2 linked regions of the Pelagicoccus sp. SDUM812003 genome follow. The protein of the gene in region 1 interacts with the protein of each later gene in a pairwise test. Links are inferred from orthologs where the notes say so. Each region holds a gene or a part of one and is shown on either strand. Other genes may lie near its edges. The genes, in order: QEH54_RS18145 and QEH54_RS01865.

Evidence for each region.
Region 2: the proteins of QEH54_RS18145 (region 1) and QEH54_RS01865 interact in binary tests that used the Escherichia coli proteins (3 or more experiments, as listed by UniProt). The link is inferred for Pelagicoccus sp. SDUM812003 from one-to-one orthologs.

What each region holds. Positions count from the first base shown.
Region 1 is NZ_JARXHY010000015.1:66,819-73,835, reverse strand. What follows is about bases 2,669-5,667. They hold QEH54_RS18145 (cbb3-type cytochrome c oxidase subunit I), read left to right. Parts: upstream 2,669-3,314; coding sequence 3,315-5,021; downstream 5,022-5,667. Other genes in these bases: QEH54_RS18135 (cytochrome C oxidase subunit IV family protein), read left to right, coding at 5,658-5,667; QEH54_RS18140 (cytochrome c oxidase subunit 3), read left to right, coding at 5,053-5,631; QEH54_RS18150 (cytochrome c oxidase subunit II), read left to right, coding at 2,669-3,322. Also shown: QEH54_RS18165 (response regulator), read right to left, coding at 1-1,150; QEH54_RS18160 (c-type cytochrome), read left to right, coding at 1,634-2,287; QEH54_RS18155 (hypothetical protein), read left to right, coding at 2,346-2,483; more of QEH54_RS18150, read left to right, coding at 2,579-2,668; more of QEH54_RS18135, read left to right, coding at 5,668-6,071; QEH54_RS18130 (cytochrome c oxidase subunit 3), read left to right, coding at 6,114-6,713; QEH54_RS18125 (hypothetical protein), read left to right, coding at 6,727-6,954. UniProt on the Escherichia coli protein: Cytochrome bo(3) ubiquinol oxidase is the terminal enzyme in the aerobic respiratory chain of E.coli that predominates when cells are grown at high aeration.
Region 2 is NZ_JARXHY010000001.1:462,737-469,753, forward strand. Bases 1,505-4,503 are described here. They hold QEH54_RS01865 (aminotransferase class I/II-fold pyridoxal phosphate-dependent enzyme), read right to left. Parts: upstream 3,593-4,503; coding sequence 2,417-3,592; downstream 1,505-2,416. Other genes in these bases: QEH54_RS01855 (glycoside hydrolase 43 family protein), read right to left, coding at 1,505-1,678; QEH54_RS01860 (OsmC family peroxiredoxin), read right to left, coding at 1,776-2,231; QEH54_RS01870 (hypothetical protein), read left to right, coding at 3,757-3,948; QEH54_RS01875 (anthrone oxygenase family protein), read right to left, coding at 3,992-4,477; QEH54_RS01880 (NAD(P)H-binding protein), read right to left, coding at 4,492-4,503. Also shown: more of QEH54_RS01855, read right to left, coding at 65-1,504; more of QEH54_RS01880, read right to left, coding at 4,504-5,331; QEH54_RS01885 (AraC family transcriptional regulator), read left to right, coding at 5,473-6,435; QEH54_RS01890 (bifunctional fucokinase/fucose-1-phosphate guanylyltransferase), read right to left, coding at 6,432-7,017. UniProt on the Escherichia coli protein: Shows aminotransferase activity with methionine and histidine as substrates, and to a lesser extent also with phenylalanine.

The sequences.
Region 1 (7,017 bases):
CTTTGTCGCTCACGTCGATGCGAAGCGCCGCCGCGTTGTCCCGCTCTTCCAGAATCGCGACGGAGAGATCGACCTCGGTGCCTTTTCCGAATTTCAAGGCGTTGTTGAGCAGGTTGAGCATGATCTGGCGCAGACGGGCGGGGTCGCCGACCAGCGACTCGGGCAGGGCGTCGGGCAGGTTCATGCGAAAGCGCACCTGGTTCTGCTCGATGCTGGGCGCCAGCAGGCTGGCGCATTCCTTTGCGAGGGCCCGGAGGGAGAAGGGGATGCTTTCCAGCTCCAGCTGGCCGTTTTCGTACTTCGAGTAGTCCAGGATGTCGTTGATGACGATCATCAGGGCGTCGCCGCTGGTCTGGATAATGGTGGCCAGCTCCAGGTCGGATTCGGAGAGGCCTTTGCTCGTGCTGAGAATGTTGGAGGCTCCGATGATGCCATTGAGGGTGGTGCGGATCTCGTGGCTCATGGTGGCGAGAAAGCGCCCCTTGGCCCGTTCCGAGCAACGGGCCTCTTCGGCGGCTCGCTTCAGCTCCTCGTTCAGGATGCGAAGCTTGGCATTGCTTTCGCTCAGGGCGAAGGTGCGGGATTCCACCTTGCTCTCCAGATCGGAAAGCAGCGAGCGCGTGCGGGCTTCGGCCAGCCATTTTTCGCTCAAAGCGGTGGCCAGCTGATAGGCTTCGGCGTGGTCGAAAGGCTTTTTAAGGATGAGAAGCCGATCCGATCTGCCGAGGCGGTCGATGATCTGGCTCCAGGAGTAGTCGCTGTAGGCGCTGCAGATGACCAGCTGGATATGGGGGTCGGCCTTGGCGATTTCCGCTACGGTCTTGAGGCCGTCCCAGCCGGGAGGCATGCGCATGTCGACGAAGGCGACCGAAAAGGGCGCTCCCTCCTGCTGGGCCTGTTCCACTTTGCGCAGTCCCTCTTCGCCCTGGTAGGCGTGGGAAAGCTCGAAATCGAGCTTGTGGCTGCGATCCGCTATCTTTTCCGGCTCCTCCTCGTCGGCGAACATCAGCTCGTCGAGCTCCTCGAGGGCCTGTTCGTTTTCCGATACCTCGCTTGGAGTGAGAACCTTTTCGAAGTCGCGATGGATTGCGGAGGTGTCGTCTATGATCAGCACACGCCGCTTCTGCGAGCTGCTGCGCGGGTCATGCATGGTGAAAAGTCGCCTGTCGGGTTAGAGTCATCAATCGGTCCGGGAAATCTTAGGGGTAGGGAGTGCCGCATGGGGGTGCTTGCGGGAATCGTGGGCCTATCCAACATCTAGCTACGTCCGAACGCCAGTTCGGATGAGCGGATCCGCTTTCCTACGTATCTTTTAAGAACGGTTTTACCAAAAAGGCGCCCCCTGGAGCGCTTCGCCGATCGCTCGTTTTCGGTTCGTCTCGCGTTAGTTGTTAGCCGTTCGAATAGGGAATTTTATAAGTGCCGGTTATGCATCTCAATCGATGGGCTTTAGCCTTGACATAAGCTGGCTCAAAACGGGTATTACCTCCGCTTCGGGGCCTCCTTATAGGTTGCTCTAGAAACAGTTACCGAGCATATTTCGACCGCGCCAAGACGACCACCGAACACTCAAAACAAATCCGCTACTTAACGACCTGGAGGGGAGTTGCCCTCAGTCCGTCTTCCCGACATCATGAAAACGATTCTATCGTCCCGCACTTCATCCGGAATCAAGGCTGCGCTTGGCGGCCTTTTGGCTTTGGTGGCGCTCGGCGCCGCCCAGGCGGATGACGCTCGAGGCAAGCAGCTCTACGCCAACTGCGTGGCCTGTCATGGCGACGACGCTCAGGGCATGAAGCTTCTCAACGCGCCTGCTCTGTCGGGACTCTCGGAGCAGTACATCGTGAACCAGATCAAGAAGTTCAAGGCGGGGCATCGTGGCGGCAACGTGAAGGACGCCACTGGCATGCAGATGCGCCCGATGGCGACCTTGCTGGTGACGGAGGAGGACATTGGGGCGGTGGCGAAGTACATCGCGTCTTTGCCTTCCAAGCCGGTGGAGGCGACGCTTGTGGGAGGCGATCCTGAGAAGGGCAAGATGCTCTACATGACCTGTCAGGCGTGCCATGGACCGGACGGAAAGGGCAACGACATGCTCAACTCTCCATCCTTGATCAATCAGCACGACTGGTACACGCTCCATCAGCTTCACAAGTTCAAGGAGGGCGTTCGCGGCTCGAATCCTGAGGACGTCACCGGATCCCAGATGCGACCGATGGCCATGACTTTGGCCGACGAGCAGGCCATGAAGGACGTGATCGCCTATATCCAGTCCCTTTCCGAGTAAGCCTTCCAGCGACGCGTTTACACCGAACGAGAGCACGCTTTTACACCGAGAATTTTCCATGAGCGCCAAATCATCCAAGAGCCAGCCAGGACAGGAGCAATACGCCTACGCCGTCACGCGGAAGCTTTTCAATTTCACTTTGGTAGGAACTGTGCTGTTCTCCATTGTGATTGTAGTCCTCTGGTACGTGTTTTAGACAGAAACATTTCCGAGCGTCTCCTCCGCCTAGGGAGACGTCTTGAGCCAGCCGCCTTTCCTTTTCCAACAGATTAACTCGTAGTTCCGCAGACAATGCTTGAGTACTTCTTGCCTCGTGCTTCCGAGTACGCGAAGGACATCGACCACCTATTTGACGTGATCACTTATCTCGTCGGGTTCTGGTTCCTCCTCACGCTTGGATTCTTCTTTTACGTCCTGTTTCGCTTTCGTCGCAAAGCAGGCCAAAAAGCCCAGTACCTCACGGGCGAAACCCATCGCGAAAAGCTCGCGGTGGAGATTCCGCACTACCTCATTCTGGTGTGCGACCTGGTCATCCTGGTCTGGACCTTCATGGTGTGGCACAAGGTGAAGATCGATCTGCCGCCGGCCGACGAGGAGATACGGGTGGTGGCTCAGCAGTGGGCCTGGTCGTTCTATCACGCTGGAGCGGACGGGGTGCTCGGCACCGACGACGACATCGCGAAGGTCAACGAGCTCTACCTGAAGAACAATACCCAGTACACGTTCTACCTGGAGTCGCCGGACGTCATGCACAGCTTCTCCATCCCTGTTTTCCGTCTCAAGCAGGACGCCGTGCCCGGACGTATCATCACCGGCCACTTCAAGACCATCCTCGAAGGGGAGTGGGACATCCAATGCGCGGAGATGTGCGGCTTTGGACATGGTTTCATGCCCGCCCGCATGTTTGTGAAAAACGAAGCGGACTACGCGGAGTGGATCGCCGAAAACGCGCCCGAAACCAGCGGCGGCGCATCGTCCATCGCGGCGGTTGAAACGACAGATTCCAAGACTAAGGAGGCAAAGAGCAATGGCTGAGACCGCTACCGCAACCGTGGCCCACGACGAGCATCATGGGCACGAAGAATCATTCTGGAGCAAGTACGTCTTCTCCACTGACCACAAGATCATTGGCTTCCAGTACCTGTTCACGGGTATGGCCATGGGCTTGATCGGAGGCTTTTTCTCCTACGTCTTCCGCATGCAGCTGGCATTTCCGGGCTCTTCGGTGCCGTTCTTCGGAGTGGTTTCGCCCGCTGCTTACAACTCGCTGGTGACCAACCACGGCACGATCATGATCTTCTTCGTGGCCATGCCGGTGCTCATCGCCGCCCTCGGAAACTTCCTTATCCCGCTCATGATCGGCTGCGACGATATGGTGTTTCCCAAACTCAATCGTCTTTCCTACCAGATCTTCCTCATCAGCTGTATCGTGCTGATCGCTTCCTTCTTCGTGCCGCAAGGCGGCTTCGGTGGGGCGTGGACGGCGTATCCGCCTTTGTCGACAAAAGCTGAATACAACGGTACCCCATTCGGGGCGCCGCTCTGGCTGCTTGCGGTGACGCTGGAAATCGTGGCCTTCCTGATAGGCGGTATCAACTTCGTCACTACCACCATGAACGCTCGAGCCAAGGGCATGAAGCTGTACGACATCCCCATCATCGTGTGGATGATCGTGATCGCCTCGATCCTCTTCATGGCCTCGGTGGGTCCGCTGGTCGCTGGCGCGGTGATGCTGTTTTTCGACCAAACGCTGGGCACTACGTTCTTCGATCCAGCGGCGGGCGGGGATCCGGTGCTCTGGCAGCACTTGTTCTGGTTCTTCGGACACCCGGAAGTTTATGTGGTGCTCCTGCCGGCCATGGGCGTGGTGGCGGAAGTCATGTGCACCTTCGCCCGCAAGAAGCTGTTCGGGTACAACATGATTCTCTACAGCTCCATTGGTTTGGGCATTTTGAGTTTCTTCGTTTGGGCCCACCACCAGTTCATTTCCGGGGTGGATCCGCGAGCGACCTACCTCTTCACCACAACGACCCTGCTGATCTCCATCCCGGTGGCGATCATGCTGTTCGCCTACATCGCCACGCTCTGGGGTGGATCCATCGAATTCTCCACTCCAATGCTATTCGCCATGGCGTTCTTGGGCGAGTTCCTGGTGGGCGGTGTGACTGGCATTTGGCTGGGGTCTAGCGGTACCGACATCTACTTGCATGACACCTATTTCGTATTGGCTCACTTCCACTACACCTTCGTTCCGATTGCGGTGATCGCGACCTATGCGGCGATCTACTACTGGTTTCCCAAGATGTTCGGTCGCAAGATGAACGAGTTCTGGGGAAAGATCCACTTCTGGGGCACGGTCATTCCTTTCAACGGGATCTTCCTGCCGCTCTTCATCCTCGGGGCCGCTGGACAGCATCGACGTATCGCTGGCTACACCGCGTATCCGGATCTCTTCACGGAAAACCTGCAGGACCTGCGCGTATTCGCCACCGGTTCGCTCATCGTTCTGATCCTCTTCCAGATCCCGTTCTTCGTTAACTTGATCGTCAGCCTCAAGCGTGGCGAGAAGGCCGGCCGCAATCCTTGGAAGGCGAATACGCTGGAGTGGGTCGCTCCATCGCCTCCGCCGCACGGCAACTTCGAGGGCAATTTCCCTGAGGTTTACCGGGGTCCCTACGAGTTTTCGGTGGAAGGCCGCGAAGAAGACTACTGGCCTCAGAACAAGCCGAACTGAACCAACTTAACGTAATCAAATTTCAGATACAATGGGTCACAAAATCATTGCAACTGGCAGAAGCGCCACCGGAATCCCCACGGGACGACTCGCGGTCTGGTGGGTGGTCGCTTCGGAAATCGTTATCTTCGGCGGCTTGATAGCGTCCTACTTGTTGAACCGCTTTCTGCACGGCTCCTGGGCTCAGTCCGCGGCGCATACCAACACCTTTATCGGCGGTATCAACACGTTCTGGCTGCTCACTTCCAGCTTCTTTGTGGTCATCGCTCACGAAGCGGCGGAGAAGAAGGACATCGTGAAAGCGCGAAAGTTCCTTTGGCTCACCATCTTGCTTGGCGGATGCTTCATGGGTTTCAAGACCTACGAATACGCCAGCGAAATCAGCCACGGCTACACGCTTTTCACCAGCAACTTCTGGAGCTTCTACTACACCGCTACCGGACTGCACGGCTTTCACGTTCTCTGCGGTATGGTGATCATGGCGATCATCGCGGAAAAGGACGTCAAGCACGGGCAGAATCTGCATCGCGTGGAGAACATCGGCATCTACTGGCACTTCGTGGATATCGTCTGGATCTTCCTCTTCCCGCTGCTCTACATCGCCAAGTAATCGAAACCTGAATACGCTTTTTCAAAATGGCAGGACATAACTCTCCAAGCTACCTCAAGATCTACATCATGCTGCTGGTGCTCTTCATCATCAGCGTGGCTGGGCCCGAGCTAGCGGACATATTGCATCTCGAGGGAGCCACTCGGCTCATCGTCATCCTCATCACCGCCTTCGGTATCGCTTTGGTGAAAGCTTACTACGTGCTGGCCTATTTCATGCACCTGAAGTTCGAGAAGATCTACGCTCCGTACATCCTTCTTTCCATGGTGGCCATCATGTTCGTCTTCTTTTTCGGCGTGGCCACCGACAGCATGAAGTCTGAGGGACACAATTGGGTGAAGGAATACCAGGAACCTGAGGTCGCGGCAGGCGAAGGCGGACACCATGGAGATGACGCTCACCAAGAGGAAGACGGCCACCAGGAGGAGTCGCATCACTAAAAAGCGCAGCCCAATGGGCTCAACTAGGGAAGGGAGCGGAAAATGAGATACGCGGAAGCAAGCTTATCGGGCGAGGGCGGTTCAAGCCGCCGCGAGCCCGTCATCTCCAACAGTCTTCTCGGAGTGATCATATTCATTCTGACGGAGATGATGTTTTTCATCGGACTGATCAGCGCCTATTCCATTTCCAAGGCCAACGCCTTGGAGTGGCCGCCGCTGGATCAGCCGCGTCTGCCGATCGGAGCGACCGCCTTCAACACGGTCGCCCTATTGGCGAGCGGCGTCGCTATGTTCTTGACCAGCAAAACCTTCGCAAGGGAAGGCTTTAGTCGCAAGAGTGAGCAGCTGTTCCTGTTCGCTCTCGGTTTAGGACTGTTTTTCGTGGTGTTTCAAGGCTTCGAATGGGCGCGACTGCTCGGTTTTGGTTTGACCATGCAATCAAGCACCTACGGGGCGTTTTTCTATCTGATCATCGGTACCCACGCGGTGCACGCCATCGGCGCCCTGTTCGCCCTCGGTCGCCTCTTCTTCAAGATGAGAAACCGCACCTTGCGGCTGGCCAGTTTGCATGGCGGTCAGGCGTTCTGGTATTTCGTAGTTGGCGTCTGGCCGATTCTCTACGTTCTCGTTTATCTCAACTAAGGAGGAGATTTAGATGAAAAGCTGCTTTGCCACCCGTTTCCTACGCGCTCTTTCCTTCGCCGCATTGTCGCTTGGCGTCGGTCTCGCCACGGCCAATGCCTGCTCGGTGTGCGGCGTGGCCAAGGAGGAAGCCCGCGGCGCCTACTATGCCACCACCGCGGTGATGAGCTTCCTGCCGCTCTGCATGATCGGCGCCGTGATCTACTACCTCATCAAGAAGACGCGATCTCAACGCGATTAGAAAAGCTTTTCAGGCGACTCTCTTGTAATAAGGGACTCTGATCTTGTCACGTTTGCCCCTCTC
Region 2 (7,017 bases), on another replicon or contig:
TGGCGCAAGCTGACGCAGGCTTATCCCTGATTGGGCCACGCTCATCGTCGCGCCTGGACTCATGTCATTCGATGCGGAAGTAGTCGTAGTTCGCCTGACCGTAGGCTCCGACCTGCGAAGGCTTGAGAGAAACCAGCCCCACTTTTGCTCCGATCCACCGCCCTTCCACGGCTTGGAACGGCGCCCCGATGTCGACAAAGGTTTCGCCGTCTTCGCTGTAGCGAAACTGGCAGAGACCGCCGGGCATCATCTCGACCTGGAGGAACGCCCGGGCCGAGACGAGCGGGGCCGAGGCGTCGCGCGTTTCCGGGTTTTGTCTGCGGGCGTCTTCGCAGGTGGAGTAGACCAGTTGGAAGGCGTCGCCATCTCGCTCCACAGCCAGAAGAGCGTAGTCCATGCCCATCATGACGAGCCCGGAACGTTCTCCGTCCAGCAGTCCGGAGGCGTCGATCTTGGCGGTGGCGGTGAAGGCCGGCGCCGGGAGCTTTTGCAGGAGCAGGTGCGGCGCGTTCCAGAGATTGGCGGGAAGCGCGGGGATCCACTGCGAGCGCAGCGAGAGGGAGCCGGGCTCATCCGATAGGGACCACCAGTGGCGTCGCCAGTTGGCGTGCCATTGCCAAGCGAGGGACAGCTCTTGCTCATCGAACTCGTCGCCCACTTGAGGTTGGGTCGGAGCTGAGGCGGTTGGCGTGGATGGTTTTGCGTGGCGGGCGATGGGCTGTCCGTTTCCGTCGCCATCTGGATCCTCGCCCATGACCGGCCAGTCGTCCACCCAGTGAACCGGTTGGAGATGAACGATGCGTCCGTACGGCTGCACCTCCTGGAAGTGGACGAACCAGCCCTCGCCGTTGTCCAGTTCCACGTAGCCGCCCTGATGGGGACCGTTGATCTCGGTTTCGCCGGTGGAGAGCGCGATGCGGTCCTCGTAGGGACCAAACACGTTTTTGGATCTGAGCACCACCTGCCAACCCGTGGCGACGCCGCCTCCCGGAGCGAAGATGTAGTAGTAGCCGTTTCGCTTGTAGAACTTCGGTCCTTCGAGGGTCGGATGGATGCCGTGGCCGTTGAAGACGATCTTGCGATTTCGAATGACCTCATCGCCTTCGGGAGTCATCTCCTGCACCTGCAGCACGTCCCCTAGGCCGGCTCGAGAATTCGCGAAGGCGTGCACCAGATAGACCCGCCCGTCGTCGTCCCAGAGCGGGCAGGCGTCGATGTTTCCGCGGGCGTCTTTGACCAGAATCGGAGCGCTCCATTCGCCGCGCGGGTCGGTGGCGGAGACGCGGAAGATGCCGCGATCGGGATCTCCCCAGTAGATGTGGAAAACGCCCTCGTGGTAGCGAAACGACGGGGCCCAGACGCCATTTCCGTGCTGAGGAACGTCGAAGTAGGCGTCGGGGAAGCGCGGGATGGCGTAGTTGACCAGCTCCCAGTTCACCAGGTCCTTGGAATGGAGGATCGGCAAGCCCGGCACGCAGTTGAAGGAGGAGGCCGTCATGTAGAAGTCCTCGCCGACCTTGACCACGTCCGGATCGGAATAGTCGGCGTAGATGACGGGGTTCCGGTAGGTGCCGTCTCCCAGATCAGGCTGCCAGGGCGCGGCCGTGGCGAGGCCGACCAGCAGGGCCGCGGCGAAAAGGGGGCAGGCGAGGAAGCAAGAGCGGGGTCGAGGCGTCATGGACGAAATGAGAAACGCTAACACGTGTAAGGTAAAGCCTAAAGGAAAGCCTCGCCCGCAGGGGACGAGGCTTCGTGAAAGCGTTGGGATGGTTTGGCTACTGGCGCAGCTTGGCGTTGACGATGACCTCCTTGAAGGCCGGTGCCAACGTTTTCATGACCGGGCAGGTGTGAGCGGTTTCCTCCACCGCCTCGGAGAACGCCTTTTCGTCGCTGGCAGGCACGATGCCCTCCGCGTCGATGGTCAGTTTGGACATGGAAATGCCGTCGTCGATCTCCGTGTCGAGCGAGGCGGTGACCACGAGCTGGCTGGGCACGGTTTCGGCTTCGGTCAACTGCTTGCTCAAGGCCATGCTGAAACAGGAGGCGGCGGCGGCGGCGAGCAGTTCCTCCGGGTTGGTTTGGCCGGGACCCTCTTCTCCCATACGGTTCTTCAGTGAAAACCGGGACTTTTGCAGGGTTCCGCTTTCGGTTGAGAGCTCGCCGTAGCCGTTCTTGAAGTCGCCCTTCCAGGAGGCGTCCGATTTGCGTGTTACGATGGTGGTTGTGCTCATGTTTTGTTTCGGTTGGAGTTCGGTGTTTGCCAGGAAAGGCCCGCCGTCCGCATCCGCCTCGTTCGAGAATATTGCGCGATGCATGGTGCCTCACTGCGCGGCGCAGTGAAGATCGACGAGATCCCTTGTTGTGGGGTGAGGTGCAGGATACGCGCCGCCGAGGGCGTGCGGAGCTCGCCTACCGACTACTTGGCACGGGCGAGCCAGTCCTTGTCGGCTAGTCGGAGGAGTCGCTCGCCTGCGGCGCGCAGCGTTTCCTCCTTCTTCGCGAAATGGAAGCGGATGAAGCGGCGCTCGGGCTCTCGGAAGAAACTGGAGCCCGGCACGCCGGCCACCCCGATCTTCCTGACCAACCACTCCGCGGCTTCGGTATCGGTTGCGAAGCCAAGCGAAGAGATGTCGAGCATGACGTAGTACGCGCCTTGAGGTTCGGTGAACGGTAGGCCGGTACGGCGTAGGTAGTCTATGAATACATCGCGCTTGCGCGTGTAGAGGGCCTGGAGCTCGGCATAGTAGGACTCGGGAAGCTCGAGTCCGGCCACGGCGGCTTCCTGCAGCGGGGCGGCGGCGCCCACAGTGAGAAAGTCGTGCACCTTTCGGGCTTGGGCGATGACTTCGGCGGAAGCGAGCACGTAGCCAAGTCGCCAGCCGGTGATGGAGTAGGTCTTGGAGAGCGAGTTGCAGGTGATCACCCGTCGAAACGCTCCTGGAAGGGCCGCCGCATAGGTGTGCGTATGCGGGGCGTAGACGATGTGCTCGTATGGTTCGTCGGTGATGACCCAGGCGTCGGCCTGTTCCGCAAGGGCGAGGATTTCCGCGAGTTCCTCGCGGGTGAAGACTTTTCCAGTCGGGTTGGAAGGGTTGCACACGATGATGGCCTTGGGCTTTAGCTCGAAGGCTTTGCGCAGCTCCTCCCTGTCGTATCCAAAATCTGGAGCGTGCAGCGGCACGTAGATGGGCTCCGCTCCGGAAAGAATGGCATCCGCTGCGTAGTTTTCGTAAAACGGCGAGAAGACGATGACCTTGTCGCCCGGATTGCAGGCGGTCATCATGGCGACCATCATGGCTTCGGTGCTTCCGCAGGTGACGACGAGGTGCTGGTCGGGATCGACGGCAAGCCCGGTGTCGCGAGAGATCTTCTTCGCCAGGGCTTGACGGAAGCGGGGAGCTCCCCAGGTGACCGCGTATTGGTGGTGCGGGCCGCGGGTCGCCGTTTCCAAGGCCGCGAGCAGTTCCTCGGGCGGATCGAAATCGGGAAACCCTTGGGCTAGGTTGATGGCGTCGTGCCGATTGGCTAGGCGGGTCATGCCGCGGATCACGGATTCGGTGAACTGGGCGAGGCGGTTGGCGGGAGATGGCATAGGTGTGAAAGAGCAGCAGTTCTCTCTTGCCCTGTTAAGCCAATTATTCCTCTCAGCTGCCGTATGGGCAGGCCGATCGACCGTTCGCCGAAAAACGGCTGAGAAAGAGCGCGCCTTGGGCGAGTCTCGGTCCCCAACGCAACGAAACACCTAGGACTACAGCTATGAAAACGAAGAAACTCACCCCGTTGACCATGAGCATCGCTCTGAGCGCGAACCTTAGCCTCATGGCGATTTTCCACGCCCTCGGCTTCTGTATCGACTTCGCCGTGGCTTGTACGGTGATTTGGGTGGCGGCCATGGCTGGCAGCTACCTGCTGGAGAAATTCAGGGAACGCCGGGCAGACCACGCCTGATAGAGCAGTCTGCCCGGCTCCATTGCGTATTCGGTTTCTTGGGTCACGCAAGGGAAGCAGCCAGGGATGAGGCGACTGTGGAAAGGATGCAGGCGCCCGTTCGCAAGTGGTTCCATGGAACCCAGCGGCGCAGATAGCGCTGCCAGGTCGACGCGAGAGCGGAGCGGTCCGAACCAGCCGCTGCGAGCTCGTCGTTCAGCGGTACGTTGCAGGCCGCGGTGATGCCGAACACGCCGAAGATGTAGAGAGCGGCAGCGACCATGCGAACGAACGGAGCGGGCGAGGAAGCTTCTCCGATGATCGATAATCCAACGCTTAGGAGATGAAGGCCTACCGGACAGACGAAGACGAAGAGGAATGTCGGGTTGAGGATCTTCTCGTTTATGCGCTGCATCGTTAGGGCTCCTTGATGCCCGGAGAGCGAGCGAAGACTGCCCATGACGGTGTTCGAGAAGATGAATAGGATGCCGGCGCAGATGCCGGTCAAGCATACGGTCAGAGCGAGCGTAATCGTTTCGAAGGTCTGCATTTCGCGAATGGGGTTCAGGTTGCGATGTCGATAGGACTCCAGACGCCTGTGGCAGCGGCTTCTTTGGCGAAGTCTCTAAATGACTTCGGAGGGCGCCCGAGGGCTTGCTGCACGCCGTCGGACAGGTGAGCGTTTCGGCCGTCTAGAATATGAGCGAATAGATAGTCGAGCAGTTGTATCAAAGGTTCCGGTACGCCGGATTTCGAGAGGGATTCGAGAAATGATTCGTGGGAAACGTTTTTGAACTTGATTTTGTATCCGGTTTCTTCTGACAGAATCTTCGCTAGATCGGCGAAGGTGAGGAGCTCCGGTCCGGTGAGCTCGTAGAGGCGGTTGCTGTGAGCGCTTTCGGTGAGGGCGGCGACGGCGGCCTCCGCGATGTCGTCGGCGTCCACAAACGGCTCTTTCAAGTCGCCCACCGGCAAGGCGAGCGTGCCCAAGCGGACGTAGTCGAGCAGAAAGCTTTCATTGAAGTTCTGATTGAACCAGCTGCAGCGAAGCACGGTCCAGTCCATGCCGGCGCCCATGACGATTTGCTCGCAGGCCTGGGCTTCGGGCTCGCCGCGTCCGGAGAGCAGCACGATCTTCTTCACGTTCTGGTGGCGAGCGATCTGGCATAGGCGCTCGATGGCTGGCTTGGCTTGCGGAACCGCGAGGTCGGGACTGTAGGCGACGTAGATTCGTTCGCAGCCCTGCATGGCGTTTTCCCAGGTCTCCGGGCGATCCCAGTCGAAGGGGATTGCTGCGGAGCGCGAGCCGATCCGCACGGGAATTCCACGCGCTTTGAGGCCTTCTACAATGCGGCGGCCGGTTTTTCCCGATCCGCCAATGACGAGTGTTGGTGATACGTTCATTGTTTCGATTTTCTTTGATGGTTTCGTTTTCGAGAGGAAGCTCTCGGGTTTCGGCTACAGAATAGCTGAACGAGGCGGAGCGCTCTATGGCGCTTTTGCCTCGTTTTATGCCCGTTCGTCCACCAAGCTCGATTTCGTGCCATGACTGAGGTCGCAACCAGCCGCATTCCGCCCCTCGCGTTCGATCCTATCGGCGAGGCGCTGCATGCCTTGCGCATGTCGGGAGCCTTCTACTGCCGCTCCGACTTATCCGCTCCGTGGGGCGTGGAGCTGCCCGCGATGCCGGAGCACTTGATGTTTCACGTTCTGACCAAGGGCAACTGCTCTCTCGAGGTGGACGGAGAGATGGTGCGATTGGCTGAGGGAGACGTCGTTCTGGTGCCGCATGGGACAGGACACACCTTGCGGGGCGAGCCAGAGGACCAAGCGGTTCCGCTGTTCGAAACCGAGCGTCAGCTGATCACCGATCGATACGAATGGCTCAGCTTGGGCGGTGGAGGCGAAGCGACGCGTATGATCTGCGGCGCGGTGCAACTGGGACATCCCGTGGCGAAGCGAATCGTGGATGTATTGCCAAACTGCATACGATGGAAGGCGGCGATGGAGCAGGGCGGTCCGATCTGCAGTTCGATTTCGCTGCTGATCGCGGAAATGGATGCTTGGGGGGTTGGCGGAGAAACCTTGGTCACCCGATTGTCCGACATCTTGGTGATTCAGATTCTGCGTCACTGGCTGGAGACGGAGGGTGCGAGCAGCGCGGGCTGGCTTGCGGCCCTGAAGGATGGCCAGGTCGGCAAGGCCTTGCAAGCGATCCACCGGCGCCCCAACGCTATGTGGAGCTTAGGCGAGCTGGCGAGCGAAGCAGGCATGTCGCGCTCCGCGTTTGCAGCGCGTTTTCAGGAGCTGATCGGCGAACCTCCCATGCGCTACTTGAGGGATTGGCGCATGCAAATGGCGTTGGAGCGATTGAGCACGGGCAAGGAGACCATCGCCCAGTTGGCGGAGGATTTTGGATACGAAAGCGAAGCTGCGTTCAGTCGCGCCTTTAAGCGCGTGATCGGCTCGGCTCCAGGGGCGTTTCGCAAGCGCTCTGTCCGGTCTTAGCTGCGGGTGATGCGAAGACCGGTTTGAGAGATCGACAGGTCGACGAAGCGGGCTCCAGCGTTTGGACGATCGTTTTCCAGCCGCTGGCGTATGAGGGCTGCGGCGTGCGGGTCCTTGGCCATGATAAGTAGGTAGCCGCCGCCGCCCGCGCCGAGTAGTTTCATGCCGGCGACCCAGTCGGAGATGGACTCCAGCACGGACTGAATCGCCGAGGGATTCGTTCCAGCGTCGAGGGCCTGGTTGAGTATCCATGATTGCCGCACGCAATCGGCCAGCTGCTGGTAGGAACCTCTTTGAGCGACCCGAGCGGTATGGACGGCATGTTGGCTGATTGTATCCAAAATGCCGAGCACGTCGCTCTTGTTGAGAAACATGCCGCGTACGATGTCGGCGAGGATGTTGCGGGCCACCCGGGTCACGCCGGTGTAGTAGAGCAAGCAGCAACCGGCGTTTTGCGGATCGCTGAGGGTATGCTCTGGAAGCCAGCGGACTTCTGGAGTCTGCTCGAGTCCGGGCCTGGTCTGGAGCAGCTTCAGCCCCCGGTGGATGCCGCCAAACTGGTCTTGCCAGCCACCTCCCGAA